DNA from 3 places in the Enterobacter sp. DVT3837 genome. Region 3 is predicted to be linked to each of the others. Evidence: predicted binding sites of a transcription regulator. Region 3 holds the regulator's gene; each other region holds the start of a gene.
The links. The regulator CRP, encoded in region 3, controls carbon source genes, mostly activating them, when cyclic AMP is high. The targets are predictions, from matches to a motif close to ATGTGANNNNNNTCACAT.
Positions count from the first base shown of each region.

Region 1: ompW (outer membrane protein OmpW) is a predicted target of CRP. The motif match lies at 3,086-3,103, and genes of this name have one in related genera.
Region 2: epd (erythrose-4-phosphate dehydrogenase) is a predicted target of CRP. The motif match lies at 2,556-2,573, and genes of this name have one in related genera.

Region 1 covers NZ_JBWDLA010000002.1:534,838-539,682, reverse strand. Annotated here, with positions in the region: gene AC0XWG_RS17470 (DUF1345 domain-containing protein) at 1-99, shown strand, start outside; gene yedE (selenium metabolism membrane protein YedE/FdhT) at 320-1,531, shown strand; gene yedF (sulfurtransferase-like selenium metabolism protein YedF) at 1,528-1,761, shown strand; gene uspF (universal stress protein UspF) at 1,902-2,336, shown strand; gene ompW (outer membrane protein OmpW) at 2,390-3,022, opposite strand; gene AC0XWG_RS17445 (YkgJ family cysteine cluster protein) at 3,305-3,709, shown strand; gene AC0XWG_RS17440 (YciC family protein) at 3,735-4,478, shown strand; gene AC0XWG_RS17435 (septation protein A) at 4,536-4,845, shown strand, end outside.
Region 2 covers NZ_JBWDLA010000001.1:2,278,583-2,283,427, forward strand. Annotated here, with positions in the region: gene loiP (metalloprotease LoiP) at 1-178, opposite strand, end outside; gene tkt (transketolase) at 451-2,442, shown strand; gene epd (erythrose-4-phosphate dehydrogenase) at 2,768-3,787, shown strand; gene pgk (phosphoglycerate kinase) at 3,837-4,845, shown strand, end outside.
Region 3 covers NZ_JBWDLA010000001.1:1,885,424-1,890,268, forward strand. Annotated here, with positions in the region: gene argD (bifunctional acetylornithine/succinyldiaminopimelate transaminase) at 1-386, shown strand, start outside; gene AC0XWG_RS09145 (YccS/YhfK family putative transporter) at 383-2,470, opposite strand; gene crp (cAMP-activated global transcriptional regulator CRP) at 2,528-3,160, opposite strand; gene AC0XWG_RS09155 (OsmC family protein) at 3,472-3,876, shown strand; gene AC0XWG_RS09160 (phosphoribulokinase) at 3,943-4,812, opposite strand; gene AC0XWG_RS09165 (YheU family protein) at 4,843-4,845, opposite strand, start outside.

The DNA of each region.
Region 1 (4,845 bases), on a different contig from region 3:
ATGCGGCAAATTACGTTGCTCCAGTCGGTGATTTCTTTTGTTTTCAATCTGGCGATTCTGGGTCTGTCAGTAAACGTTGGAGCCGGGCTACTGAGCTAAACCCATCTGAATTTCCGCATCGAAGAAACAACTCAGTATAACCGGTGTTCAGTGCTATCTCTGTTCCGAAGTCGTGCTGCCGTTGGGTGAGCAGCACGGTTTAATGATTGAGGTCATAAAAACAGGCAGTATTTTGGAGAGCAGTTTTGGAGAAACAAAAAACGTTATATATTCCAGTCCGTTAAATCAACATACTCCTTCTGAGTTCAGAGGCTTTCTCATGTCATGGCAATACTTTAAACAGACTTACCTGGTTAAGTTCTGGTCACCTGTACCGGCCGTTATCGCGGCGGGGATCCTTTCTACCTACTATTTCGGCATTACCGGCACCTTCTGGGCCGTCACCGGCGAGTTCACGCGCTGGGGTGGGCAACTGCTACAACTGGCTGGGGTACATACCGAAGAGTGGGGTTACTTTAAACTCATTCATCTGGACGGCACACCGCTCACCCGCATCGATGGGATGATGATCATGGGTATGTTCGGAGGATGTTTAGCTGCGGCGCTATGGGCAAATAACGTCAAGCTGAGGCTGCCTAAAAGCCGAATCCGTATTCTGCAGGCGATTGTCGGCGGCATGATTGCCGGCTTCGGCGCGCGTCTGGCGATGGGGTGCAACCTTGCCGCCTTCTTCACTGGTATTCCTCAGTTTTCACTGCATGCCTGGTTCTTTGCCGTCGCCACGGCTATCGGCTCTTACTTTGGCGCAAAATTTACCCTTCTCCCGCTGTTCCGTATTCCGGTCAAAATGGTCAAGGTGAGTGCAGCTTCTCCACTGACGCAAAAGCCCTCTCAGGCCCGTCGCCGCTTCCGCCTGGGTATGTTGGTCTTTTTCGCCATGCTGGCGTGGGCGCTGTGTACAGCCCTGAACCAGCCGAAACTCGGTCTGGCGATGCTGTTTGGCGTGGGTTTTGGCCTTCTCATTGAACGCGCACAGATCTGCTTTACTTCGGCGTTTCGCGATATGTGGATCACCGGCCGCACGATGATGGCGAAAGCGATTATCGCCGGGATGGCGGTCAGTGCCATCGGCATCTTCAGCTATGTCCAGTTAGGTGTCGAACCGAAAATCATGTGGGCAGGTCCTAACGCGGTGATTGGCGGTCTGCTGTTTGGCTTCGGGATCGTGCTGGCTGGCGGGTGTGAAACCGGCTGGATGTACCGCGCCGTTGAGGGTCAGGTGCATTACTGGTGGGTGGGTCTGGGAAATGTTATCGGCTCGACGATACTGGCTTACTTCTGGGACGACCTCTCCCCTGTGCTTGCCACCAACTGGGACAAGGTGAACCTGCTGAGCACCTTCGGCCCCCTCGGCGGTCTACTGGTCACTTATGGTCTGCTGCTGGTAGCCTTTTTACTGGTTGTCGCACAGGAAAAACGTTTCTTCCGCAGAGCCACTGTTAAAAACCAAACGCAGGAGAATGCCGCATGAAAGAGATCGTGCCTGATTATCGCCTGGATATGGTCGGCGAACCCTGCCCCTATCCGGCAGTTGCCACACTTGAAGCGCTTCCGCAGCTCAAAAAAGGTGAAATTCTGGAAGTGGTGAGTGACTGTCCGCAGTCCATCAACAATATTCCGCTGGATGCCAAAAACCACGGTTACACGGTGTTAGATATCCAGCAGGACGGACCGACCATCCGCTATTTAATTCAGAAATAATGCTGTCACGGACGCCCCTATCTGGGGTGTCTCTCCCGCCTCAAAACCTGCCTTATATCCCACTTTGACCGCGAATACAGTGAATGTCATTACAACAGCACTACACTTTAAGTGGATAAAAAACAAACAGGAGGTGTGGCATGTTTAATTCGATTCTTGTTCCTGTCGATATCTCTGAGAGTCGCCTGACCGAACAGGTGATCCCTTATGTACAGGCAAACGCAGCAATCAGTAACGGTAAAGTTCATTTTCTGACGGTCGTTCCCTCTTTCCCCTACTACTCCTCTCTTGGGCTGGCCTATTCTGTTGAGATGCCAAAACTGGCGGAAATACAGCAGGAGGCGCTGGAGAAACTCAATGAGATGGTAAAACAGTTCAATTTGCCCGCAGAACGCGTTCAGACACATGCCATTTCTGGCGCGCCTAAAGACCAGATCCTGAAACTGGCAGACAGTATCAACGCAGACCTGATCATTATTGCCTCTCATCGGCCTGATATTACGACCTATCTGTTAGGCTCAAACGCGGCAGTCGTTGTCCGCCACGCAAAATGTCCGGTGCTGGTTGTGCGCTAGGGGAAATTCTGCAGAAAGACTGGCCGTTTTTTGGCCAGTCTCAGGAGATGAAATCAGAAACGATAACCCGCGGAGAACATAAATACCCACGGATCCAGGCGAGTACTGATACTTTGCTGCTGACCGCCTGCTTTGAAGCGTACGTCAGTATCAATATCCATGTACCAGACAGAGGCGTTAATTAACCAGTCACGGTTAATCAGATAATCAAGACCTACCTGCCCGGCCATGCCCCAGGAATCTTTCAGACTGAGGTCTGACAAACCAGCCTCTTTACCGGTATCGTTAAATTTCTCATCAAAGAAGGTCGTGTAGTTCACACCGGCGCCAATATACGGACGCACTTTGCTGCTGGCATCGCCAAAGTACCACTGCGCCATCAGCGTTGGTGGTAAATGGTGAACTGTGGCGATATCGCCTGTCGGCCCAAGGCCTACGCGATGGCGGAATGGCGTTGCAGCCAGAAGCTCAACACCAACGTTATCCGTCGCCATATAGGTGAACGTTAAACCTAACTGGGTGTTATTACTGACGTTAAAACCGCCCATACCCAGCACGTTATCCGATCCTTCCGTTGGGCGAACCGTAGCCGAACCGGCACGAATAAAGAATTCGCCTGCTTCATGCGCATATGCGCCGCCAGAGAGACTGCTTAATACAAGGGCTGCCACCGCTAATTTTTTCATATCCGCTCCATCGTTGTGGTTTTAATCGCGGGTGAGAATATACTCACAAATGAGTAATAAGTGATCTGCCGCAGATCACATTAAAACCAGTAACTTAACATTCATTGATCTGGGTTAATTTTTTGTGGCACATTGAAAAGCAATAAGTTGTTCCCATGTCAATTTTTGGCATTTCACAGTTACAAAATTTTCCCTTTTCCCCCTCTTGCTCTTCCTCTGGTGGCTGGATAATTTATCGCTCTCACAAGTTGATTTGATGCGTTCTTCTTTTGCAGGTGTGCCATGAGTGATACGAACCCGTGCATGACGTGCGGAGCCTGTTGTGCGTATTTTCGAGTCTCTTTCTACTGGGCCGAAGCCAGCGATGGTGGCGGTACCGTTCCGGTTCATCTCACAGAGCCGCTAACGCCTTTTCTGCGCTGCATGAGTGGCACCAACCAAAAACAGGTCCGCTGTGCAGCGCTACAGGGTGAGCCCGGGGTTTCGACCCGATGTTCCATCTATGAGGATCGCCCCAGCCCGTGCCGGGAATTTGCCATGTCTGGGGAAGATGGGCAGGTCAACGAAGCCTGTAACCGCGCACGCGCGCGCGTTGGATTACCGCCGCTTTACAAAGATATGCTTTTCCATACAAGCCTTGATGCTGCCACAGCAGGTGCATCCGGTGTACAATTGCCGGCTAATTAACACCTGCAATACTCAAGGAGAGTGCATGTCTATCACGGCGAAGTCTGTCTACCGTGACACGGGAAACTTTTTCCGCAATCAGTTCATTACCTTTTTACTGATCGCGTTGCTTTGCGCCTTTATCACGGTGGTGCTTGGCCATGCGTTCTCACCGAGTGAAGAACAAATTGCCAGCCTGAGCCAGGGCGACCACCTTGCAGGAAGCGTAGGGTTGTTTGAACTGGTACAAAACATGACGCCTGAGCAGCAACAAATTCTGCTGCGGGCTTCCGCTGCATCCACTTTCTCAGGTCTTATTGGTAATGCGGTGCTGGCCGGTGGCGTTCTGCTAATGATTCAGCTGGTGTCGGCGGGACATCGGGTCAGCGCTTTACGGGCGATTGGAGCCAGCGCACCGGTCTTACCTAAGCTGTTTATCCTAATCTTCTTAACCACCATGCTGGTGCAGATGGGGATTATGCTGGTCGTGGTACCGGGTGTGTTGCTGGCTATCGTGCTCTCTTTTGCCCCTGTGATGGTTGTGCAGGATAAAATGGGAATTTTTACCGCGATGCGCAGCAGCATCAGACTGGCATGGGCTAATATGCGTCTGGTGGCCCCCGCCGTGATCGGCTGGCTGCTTGCTAAAACGCTCTTGTTATTGTTTGCGCCGAATTTTGCGGTATTAACGCCTAATGTTGGCGCCGTGGTGGCGAATACGCTGAGCAATCTCATTTCAGCGGTACTGCTCGTCTATCTGTTCCGCCTGTATATGTTAATTCGTCAGTAATCCCGAGGCGGGGGGACATCGCTGTCTCCCGCCCCGCTCAGAAGATGGAATCACAGAATGAAGCAGTTTCTTGATTTTTTACCGCTCGCGGTGTTTTTCGCTGTCTATAAGTTGTACGACATTTTTGCTGCAACAAAAGCACTAATCGTTGTGACCGCCGTTGTGCTGATCTATAGCTGGATTCGCTATCGCAAAGTCGAAAAAATGGCGCTCATCACGTTCATTTTAGTGGCGGTGTTTGGTGGATTGACCATTGCCTTGCATGATGTTGAATTTATTAAGTGGAAGGTTACTGTTATTTATGCGTTGTTTGCAGCAGCATTACTGTTCAGTCAATGGTTCATGAAAAAGCCCCTTATCCAGAGCA
Region 2 (4,845 bases), 390 kb from region 3:
CTTTTCCGTCCATATCTTTACAGGCCTGGTCGCTCAGCGCTTTTACCTGCGCGTCGCTCAGGGAATAAGCCTGAAAAGCTTCTGCGCCTGAGGTCATCAGGCCGTTAGAATCCATATTCTGACAGCCGCTCAGCAGGAGCGTTGTTCCCAGGGCCAGCACTATTGCACGCATTTTCATGAGGTTGCTTCCGTACTCGTTAATCTGAATAAAATCCGAAAAGTACACCGGCAACGAAGCCGGGGTCGCGCTAAGTATAAGGAATATCTACGGGGCCGGGCGAGCAGATTGCGCAACATGCGAGCATGATCCAGAGATTTCTTAAGCTGCAAAAGAATGCTCCATGTACATGGCATGCCGCTTGGGTTACATTGTTGGCACTTTTTTCCGGCGTAGCCCAAAACGCGCTGTCGTCAAGGGCATGGCCTTTAACAGTCCGATCTGGAGTTAAAATGTCCTCACGTAAAGAGCTTGCTAATGCTATTCGTGCGCTGAGCATGGACGCAGTACAGAAAGCCAAATCCGGCCACCCAGGGGCCCCTATGGGTATGGCTGATATCGCCGAAGTCCTGTGGCGTGATTTCCTGAACCACAACCCGCAGAACCCGGCATGGGCTGACCGCGACCGTTTCGTGCTGTCCAACGGCCACGGCTCTATGCTGATCTATAGCCTGCTGCACCTCACTGGCTACGATCTGCCAATTGAAGAGCTGAAAAACTTCCGTCAGCTGCACTCCAAAACTCCAGGTCACCCGGAAGTGGGTTACACCGCTGGTGTTGAAACCACGACCGGTCCACTGGGCCAGGGTATTGCGAACGCTGTGGGTATGGCGATTGCTGAGAAGACCCTGGCGGCGCAGTTCAACCGTCCTGGCCACGACATCGTAGACCACTTCACCTACGCGTTCATGGGTGATGGCTGCATGATGGAAGGCATTTCTCACGAAGTGTGCTCCCTCGCGGGTACCCTGAAACTGGGCAAACTGGTTGCGTTCTACGACGACAATGGTATCTCCATTGACGGTCACGTTGAGGGCTGGTTCACCGATGACACCGCTAAACGTTTTGAAGCCTATGGCTGGCACGTTGTGCGTGGTGTTGATGGCCACGATGCTGACTCGATTAAACGTGCAGTAGAAGAAGCGCGCGCTGTCACTGACAAACCATCCCTGCTGATGTGCAAAACTATTATCGGCTTCGGTTCACCGAACAAAGCCGGTACCCACGATTCCCACGGTGCGCCACTGGGCGACGCGGAAATTGCACTGACGCGCGAAGCGCTAGGCTGGAAACACCCGGCATTCGAAATCCCATCTGACATTTATGCTCAGTGGGATGCAAAAGAAGCAGGTCAGGCGAAAGAAGCCGCATGGAACGAGAAGTTCGCTGCGTATGCTAAAGCCTTCCCACAGGAAGCCGCTGAATTCACCCGTCGCATGAAAGGCGATATGCCGTCTGACTTCGATGCAAAAGCGAATGAGTTTATTGCTAAGCTGCAGGCGAACCCATCTAAAATCGCCAGCCGTAAAGCGTCTCAAAATGCGATTGAAGCATTTGGCCCACTGTTGCCTGAATTCCTGGGCGGTTCTGCTGACCTGGCGCCTTCTAACCTGACCCTGTGGTCCGGTTCTAAAGCGATCAACGAAGATACTGCCGGTAACTACATCCATTATGGTGTACGTGAATTCGGTATGACGGCAATTGCTAACGGTATCTCCCTGCACGGTGGTTTCCTGCCGTATACCTCTACCTTCCTGATGTTCGTAGAGTACGCACGTAACGCCGTACGTATGGCTGCGCTGATGAAACAGCGTCAGGTGATGGTCTATACCCACGACTCCATCGGTCTGGGCGAAGATGGTCCAACTCACCAGCCTGTAGAGCAGGTGGCTTCTCTGCGTGTGACTCCGAACATGAGCACATGGCGTCCATGTGACCAGGTTGAATCCGCAGTGGCGTGGAAATACGGTGTTGAGCGTCAGGATGGCCCAACCGCACTGATCCTCTCCCGCCAGAACCTGGCACAGCAGGATCGTACTCCAGAGCAGCTGGCGAACATCGCTCGCGGTGGTTATGTTCTGAAAGATTGTGCAGGTCAGCCTGAACTGATCTTCATCGCTACCGGTTCTGAAGTTGAGCTGGCTGTTGCGGCATGGGACAAACTGTCTGCCGAAGGCGTTAAAGCGCGTGTGGTCTCCATGCCGTCTACCGATGCGTTCGACAAGCAGGATGCTGCATACCGCGAGTCCGTACTGCCTAAAGCGGTTACTGCTCGTGTGGCGGTGGAAGCGGGTATTGCTGACTACTGGTTCAAATATGTGGGCCTGAATGGCGCAATCGTCGGTATGACCACCTTCGGTGAGTCTGCACCGGCAGAGCTGCTGTTCGAAGAGTTCGGCTTCACCGTTGAGAACGTTGTAGCGAAAGCGAAAGAACTGCTGTAATCGCCGTTTTGCCCGGTGGCGCTACGCTAACCGGGCCTACAAATGGCTCGAAAGTAGGCCGGGTTAGCGTTAGCGCGCCACCCGGCTTTTTTGTTGTCATTATTCCACCTAAAATGTGACGCAAGTCATATAGCTCGCTTATTCATCTGGACAGACATTCCTTTTATTCCCCGATTCGCTTATTCTTGCTGAAGCGTTTCAGTCGATTAAATGTTCGACAATTGACCAATCAATCGCAGTTTGTGACAGCAAGGATTCCCCTTCGGGCGTAGCTGGATTACTCTTTCAGCCACCTCAAACCCAGGGATAGCTTTGCAGGAGATCTATGACCGTACGCGTAGCGATTAATGGCTTCGGTCGCATCGGACGTAATGTGGTTCGTGCTTTGTATGAATCCGGACGTCGGGCGGAAATGACCGTGGTGGCAATCAATGAACTGGCGGATGCTACGGGCATGGCGCATTTGTTGAAATATGACACCAGCCACGGACGCTTTGCCTGGGATGTACGCCAGGAAAGAGATCAGCTTTTTGTAGGTGATGACGCTATTCGTGTGCTGCATGAGAACAGCATTGCCGGGCTACCCTGGCGTGAATTGGGTGTGGATGTGGTGCTTGACTGTACCGGCGTGTATGGCAACCGCGAACATGGCGAAGCCCATCTGGCAGCAGGTGCGAAAAAAGTCCTGTTCTCTCATCCCGGCAGCAACGATCTCGACGCGACCGTCGTGTTTGGCGTCAACCAGCATGAGCTACAAGCTGAACATCGCATTGTCTCCAACGCCTCCTGTACCACTAACTGCATTATTCCGGTCATTAAACTGTTAGACGATGCATATGGCATTGAATCCGGCACGGTGACCACGATTCACTCCGCCATGCACGATCAGCAGGTGATCGACGCCTACCATCCGGATTTACGACGCACTCGCGCGGCGAGCCAGTCAATCATTCCGGTGGACACAAAACTGGCTGCAGGGATTACACGTATTTTCCCGCAGTTTGATGACCGTTTTGAAGCGATTGCCGTGCGCGTTCCGACGATTAACGTCACTGCAATTGACCTTAGTGTGACGGTGAAAAAACCGGTAAAAGCCTGTGAAGTCAACATGTTGCTGCAAAAAGCGGCACAGGGTGCATTTCATGGTATAGTTGACTATACGGAATTGCCGTTGGTCTCAGTAGATTTTAACCACGACCCGCACAGCGCCATCGTTGATGGCACTCAAACGCGCGTCAGTGGCGCACACCTTATCAAGACGCTGGTCTGGTGTGATAACGAATGGGGCTTTGCTAACCGAATGCTCGACACTACGTTAGCAATGGCCGCTCAAGGTTTCAGGTAAGACGCATCGTGCGTCTGCAAAACTTTAAGAATCAACGAGAGGATTCACCATGTCTGTAATTAAGATGACCGATCTGGATCTGGCTGGTAAACGCGTTTTCATCCGTGCTGATCTGAACGTACCGGTTAAAGAGGGTAAAGTGACCAGCGACGCGCGTATCCGTGCATCTCTGCCAACCATCGAACTGGCTCTGAAGCAGGGCGCTAAAGTGATGGTAACCTCCCACCTGGGTCGTCCAACCGAAGGCGAGTACAACGAAGAGTTCTCTCTGCTGCCAGTTGTTAATTACCTGAAAGACAAACTGTCCAACCCGGTTCGCCTGGTGAAAGATTACCTGGACGGCGTTGAAGTTGCTGCCGGTGAACTGGTTGTTCTGGAAAACGTTCGCTTCAACAAAGGCGAGAAGAAAGACGACGAAGCACTGTCCAAAAAATACGCTGCACTGTGCGACGTATTCGTAATGGATGCTTTCGGTACGGCTCACCGTGCGCAGGCTTCTACCCATGGTATCGGTAAATTCGCAGACGTAGCCTGTGCAGGTCCTCTGCTGGCTGACGAACTGGAAGCGCTGGGTAAAGCACTGAAAGAACCAGCTCGTCCAATGGTTGCTATCGTTGGTGGTTCTAAAGTTTCTACCAAGCTGACCGTTCTGGACTCCCTGTCTAAAATTGCTGACCAGCTGATCGTTGGCGGTGGTATCGCGAACACCTTCGTTGCTGCTCAAGGTCACAACGTGGGTAAATCCCTGTACGAAGCAGACCTGGTTGACGAAGCTAAACGCCTGCTGAGCACCTGTGATATTCCAGTTCCAACAGATGTTCGTGTTGCTACTGAGTTCTCTGAAACTGCAACGGCGACCCTGAAGTCTGTAAACGACATCAAAGACGAAGAGCAAATTCTGGACCTGGGCGACGTTTCTGCACAGAAACTGGCTGAAATCCTGAAAAACGCAAAAACTATCCTGTGGAATGGTCCTGTTGGCGTGTTCGAATTCCCGAACTTCCGCAAAGGGACTGAAATCGTTGCTAACGCTATTGCAGACAGCGAAGCGTTCTCTA
Region 3 (4,845 bases):
GTTCTCACGGTTCCACCTATGGCGGGAACCCGCTGGCGAGTGCCGTGGCGGGCGCGGCATTTGATATTATCAATACACCTGAGGTTCTGAACGGCGTCAGCGCCAAGCGCGAGCTGTTTGTGAAACACCTGCAGCAGATTGACGATCGGTTTGACGTGTTCAGCGAGATCCGCGGGATGGGGCTGCTGATCGGTGCCGAGCTGAAACCGCAGTACAAAGGTCGCGCGCGCGATTTCCTGCATGCCGCCGCCCGCGAAGGGGTGATGGTGCTGAACGCGGGACCGGATGTGATGCGTTTTGCACCGTCGCTGGTGGTAGAAGACAAAGACATTGAAGATGGATTAACCCGTTTTGCCGCGGCAGTCGAGAAAATCGTAAAAGGTTAATACTCCGTCCGCTTTAATATCCGCGTTAACCAAATCCCGTGATGCGGACGCTGACGCCATGCCACCGACGAAATGGTGTGCATGGTGTTCAGATGCCCCAGAATGCGCTGTAAATGCTGCTCCAGCGTGCTCATTGGCCCGTGGGTTAACGTCTCCGGCGCTTCCAGAATATTCGAGTCGCCCGACTCGCCCGGCGCGTCATACTCCAGACGCTGCTGACACCGCTGTAAGGCAATTTCACACGACTGCAAATAGCGCTGCGCCAGATCCGGCGTCAGCATCGTGTGCTCGCGCGCCAGCGTGGTCATGGCGTTAATGTGCTCGACGATAAACTGGCTGTGCGTCACCCAGAGCTTCATATCCGCCAGATAGTGCGAGTTAAAGCCCGGCTCCTGCATCGCCTGGTTGAGCGAGTTAAACAGGGCATTGTGCGCCTGGTTGACCTTCATCCGCTGATACGCCAGCGGGGAGGGTTGCGGATCGTCGCTCAGGATCAGACGAATGGCCTGCTGGTCGGCCTCCAGCGCGTCGTGGGCGTTCTGGCGCAACAGTCCGCTTTGCCATTGCGGCCACAGCCAGACCATGCCGCCAAAGGCAATCAGACAGCCAATCAGGGTATCGATCAGTCTGGCGACAATAAATTGTTCGCCATTGAGCGTGAGCAGTTGCAGGGTGTATACCGCCGTTACCGTAAAGCCCACCATAGCCCAGCCATAGTTTTTGCGGATAATCAGGTAGCTCACCAGCGTAATTATCAGCATTCCCGCCAGGGTATAACCTTCCGGCACGTGAAAGTGCAGCGTGACGCCCGCAATAATCAGCCCGGCCATAGTTCCCCCCGCCCGGTGCAGAATACGCACGCGCGTGGCGCCATAGCCGTTCTGGGTGACAAACAGCACGGTCATTAAGATCCAGTAGGGTTTAGGTAGATGCAGCGCCATGCCCATCAGGCTGGCGGTACTGAGCATGACGCTAATCCGTGCGGCGTTGCGCAGAGCGGACGATTTAAGAGACAGATAGCTTCTGAGCGCCGGCAATAACGGCAGACGTTTTTGTTTATCCGCCATGAGATCGCGGGGATAAAGCGGGCGTTGGGTGCGCAACACGCGGGCGATACGGCTGAAATGCCAGGCGGCAAACTGGCCCACCGGGTTGTCCTCATGCTGGCGGGCGATTTTCTCCAGCGTGCCGAGTTGTTTGTCCATGTTAAAACGCGTGGGATAGCGGTGATATAAAATGTCATCAGCCAGCACCCGCAGACGCGCAGAGACGGTTTGCGCATTCCAGCGGATCACCGCTTCGGCATGGCTGCGCTCGACCAGCTTTTGCACCTCCTGAGGATGATGCAGGCTCACGGAGATATGTTCTTGCAGATCCAGCCCCACCTGGAAGATACGCAGCAGCCGTTTGTATTCGTGATTCTTGTTGGCGGCGAGCATGTGTAGTTGCTGATAACACTGGCTTATCAGATCCACCACCTTTTGCTGGCGCGTCAGCAGCGGCGGTAACGATTTTTCCGGATCGGTATGCTGGGTGAGCAGGGTGTATTTGGCCTCGCAGTAATCCGCAAGTTGCACATAGAGCAGGCTCAATGATTCACGCAGGGGCTGTTCCCGCCACAGCCAGAACCAGAACCAGTTAAACAGCCCATACCACAGCGTACCCAGGGCGTAGATCAGTAGCGGCTCCCACACCGGCATGTTACCCGCGAGGCTCAGCGTGAAGATGGCCGCTATCAGTGAGGCGGGAAGCAGGCGCGCATGAAGGGAACTGATTTCAGCGGTGACGCCGAGCGTCATCGCCAGCACGGTCAGGATTAACGGCAGCGGAATATCGCGGGCGAGTAAGAGCTGCACGGCGAGGCTACAGCCAGCAAACAGCGAGCCGCCAATAATCAGACGTTTAAAAAAGCGCTTATGCGGTGTGTCCAGGCCAGCAATGTTGCAGCAGGCGGGCACGAGAGAAAACAGCAGACCTTGCTGAAGATGTCCGAGGATCAGACCGATGGCCACAGGAAGACACAACACCAGCGTTTGTCGCAGTGCATAGTTAACTTCCGGGTGATAAATCAGCCTGCGCCACATGGGGAAGAGAGACAAAAACGGCGTGACACCTTGCGATGGCACGCCGTTTGAGTGGAATTAACGCGTTCCGTAGACCACGATGGTTTTACCGTGGGCGGAGATCAGGTTCTGATCTTCCAGCATTTTCAGAATACGGCCCACTGTTTCACGGGAGCAGCCGACGATCTGGCCGATCTCCTGACGGGTAATTTTAATCTGCATGCCGTCAGGGTGGGTCATCGCATCGGGTTGTTTTGCCAGGTTAAGCAGAGTCTGCGCGATACGACCGGTAACGTCCAGGAAGGCGAGGTTACCCACTTTCTCAGATGTAACCTGCAGACGGCGAGCCATCTGGGAAGAAAGACGCATCAGGATATCAGGGTTAACCTGAATCAACTGACGGAATTTCTTGTAAGAAATTTCAGCCACTTCACATGCTGTCTTTGCACGAACCCAGGCACTACGTTCCTGGCCTTCTTCAAACAGGCCCAGTTCACCGATGAAATCGCCCTGGTTCAGATAAGAAAGGATCATCTCTTTCCCTTCTTCATCTTTGATCAGCACTGCCACCGAGCCTTTTACGATGTAATACAACGTTTCCGCTTTTTCACCCTGGTGAATCAGCGTGCTCTTCGATGGGTACTTATGAATGTGGCAATGAGACAAGAACCATTCGAGAGTCGGGTCTGTTTGCGGTTTGCCAAGCACCATGCGCTGTTATCCTCTGTTATAAGCTGTCACCAGAGTCATCAGATGCATCCGGACTCTGGGGTTGCAATCGAATTCTTACCCATACCCTGGGAAGTCGGCTATCGTAACGTTTCGCAGCCAGTAAAGTTTGATGTCCTCTGCATACATGTGTAACGTCAATGTATTACTGTAGCATCCTGAGTGTTTTAGCATAGCTTTCGCCGCGTGTCTCCTGGTGTCTCGCTTCAGCATGATGCAGGTCGCCTTCCATTGCGAGAAATGTAACGCACGCGTAATCTGTCACCAAAAATGCAACGTTGGAGTTAATGAATATGCAAGCGCGCGTGAAATGGGTTGAAGGTTTAACGTTCCTGGGCGAGTCCGCTTCAGGGCACCAGGTTTTGATGGATGGTAACTCCGGCGATAAAGCACCAAGCCCGATGGAGATGGTATTGATGGCTGCCGGTGGATGCAGCGCGATTGATGTGGTCTCGATTCTGCAAAAAGGCCGTCATGATGTAACGGATTGCGAAGTTAAACTCACATCGGAACGTCGTGAAGAGGCGCCACGCCTGTTCACCCATATTAACCTGCACTTTGTGGTCACCGGTAAAGACCTGAAAGACGCGGCCGTTTCACGCGCGGTGGACTTGTCTGCGGAGAAATACTGCTCTGTGGCGTTAATGCTGGAGAAAGCGGTAAAAATTACACATTCGTATGAAGTGATCGAGGCGTGATTGATGGGGCATCGTGCGTGTTGATGCCCTCACCCTAACCCTCTCCCACCGGGAGAGGGAATATGATCACGCGATCTGCTTCCCTTCCATCAACCGCTGTACCAGCGGCGTCATGATGAGCTCCATCGCCAACCCCATTTTTCCGCCCGGCACCACTAATGTATTCATGTGCGAAATAAACGAGCCCTGCAGCATGGCCAGCAGCCAGGGGTAATCAATGCCTTCGAGGTTGCGGAAATGGATCACCACAAAGCTCTCATCCAGCGACGGGATGCTTTTGGCCGCGAATGGGTTGGAGGTATCGACTGTCGGTACTCGCTGGAAGTTAATATGGGTACGGGAGAACTGCGGCGTCAGGAAATTAATGTAATCCTCCATGGAGCGCACCACGGAGTCCATCACCGCTTCTCGTGAATGGCCGCGCTCGCTCATGTCACGCGTCAGCTTCTGGATCCACTCCAGGTTCACGATCGGTACCACGCCAACCAGCAGATCCACATGGCGCGCTACGTCGTGATGGGGAGTTACCACGCCGCCATGCAGCCCTTCATAAAACAGCACGTCAGTGGGTTCCGGCAGGGGTTGCCAGGGGGTAAAGGTACCCGGCACCTGGTTCCATGGCACGGCTTCATCGTAAGTATGCAGATACTTGCGGGATTGCCCTGTGCCGCTCTTGCCATATTCGACGAAGGTTTGCTCCAGCAGGCCGAAGTCATTGGCTTCCGGGCCAAAGTAGCTGATGTGTTTACCCAGATCGCGCGCTTTACGGATGGCCATGTCCATCTCCGGGCGCGTATAGCGGTGAAAGCTGTCGCCTTCGACCTCCGCCGCACGGAGATTCAGCTGGGCGAAAATCTTGCGAAATGCGAGGCTGGTGGTGGTGGTTCCCGCACCACTCGACCCCGTAACGGCAATAACCGGATGTCTGGCAGACATAGCAACTCCCTGACTGGAAAGGTTGAAAGATCA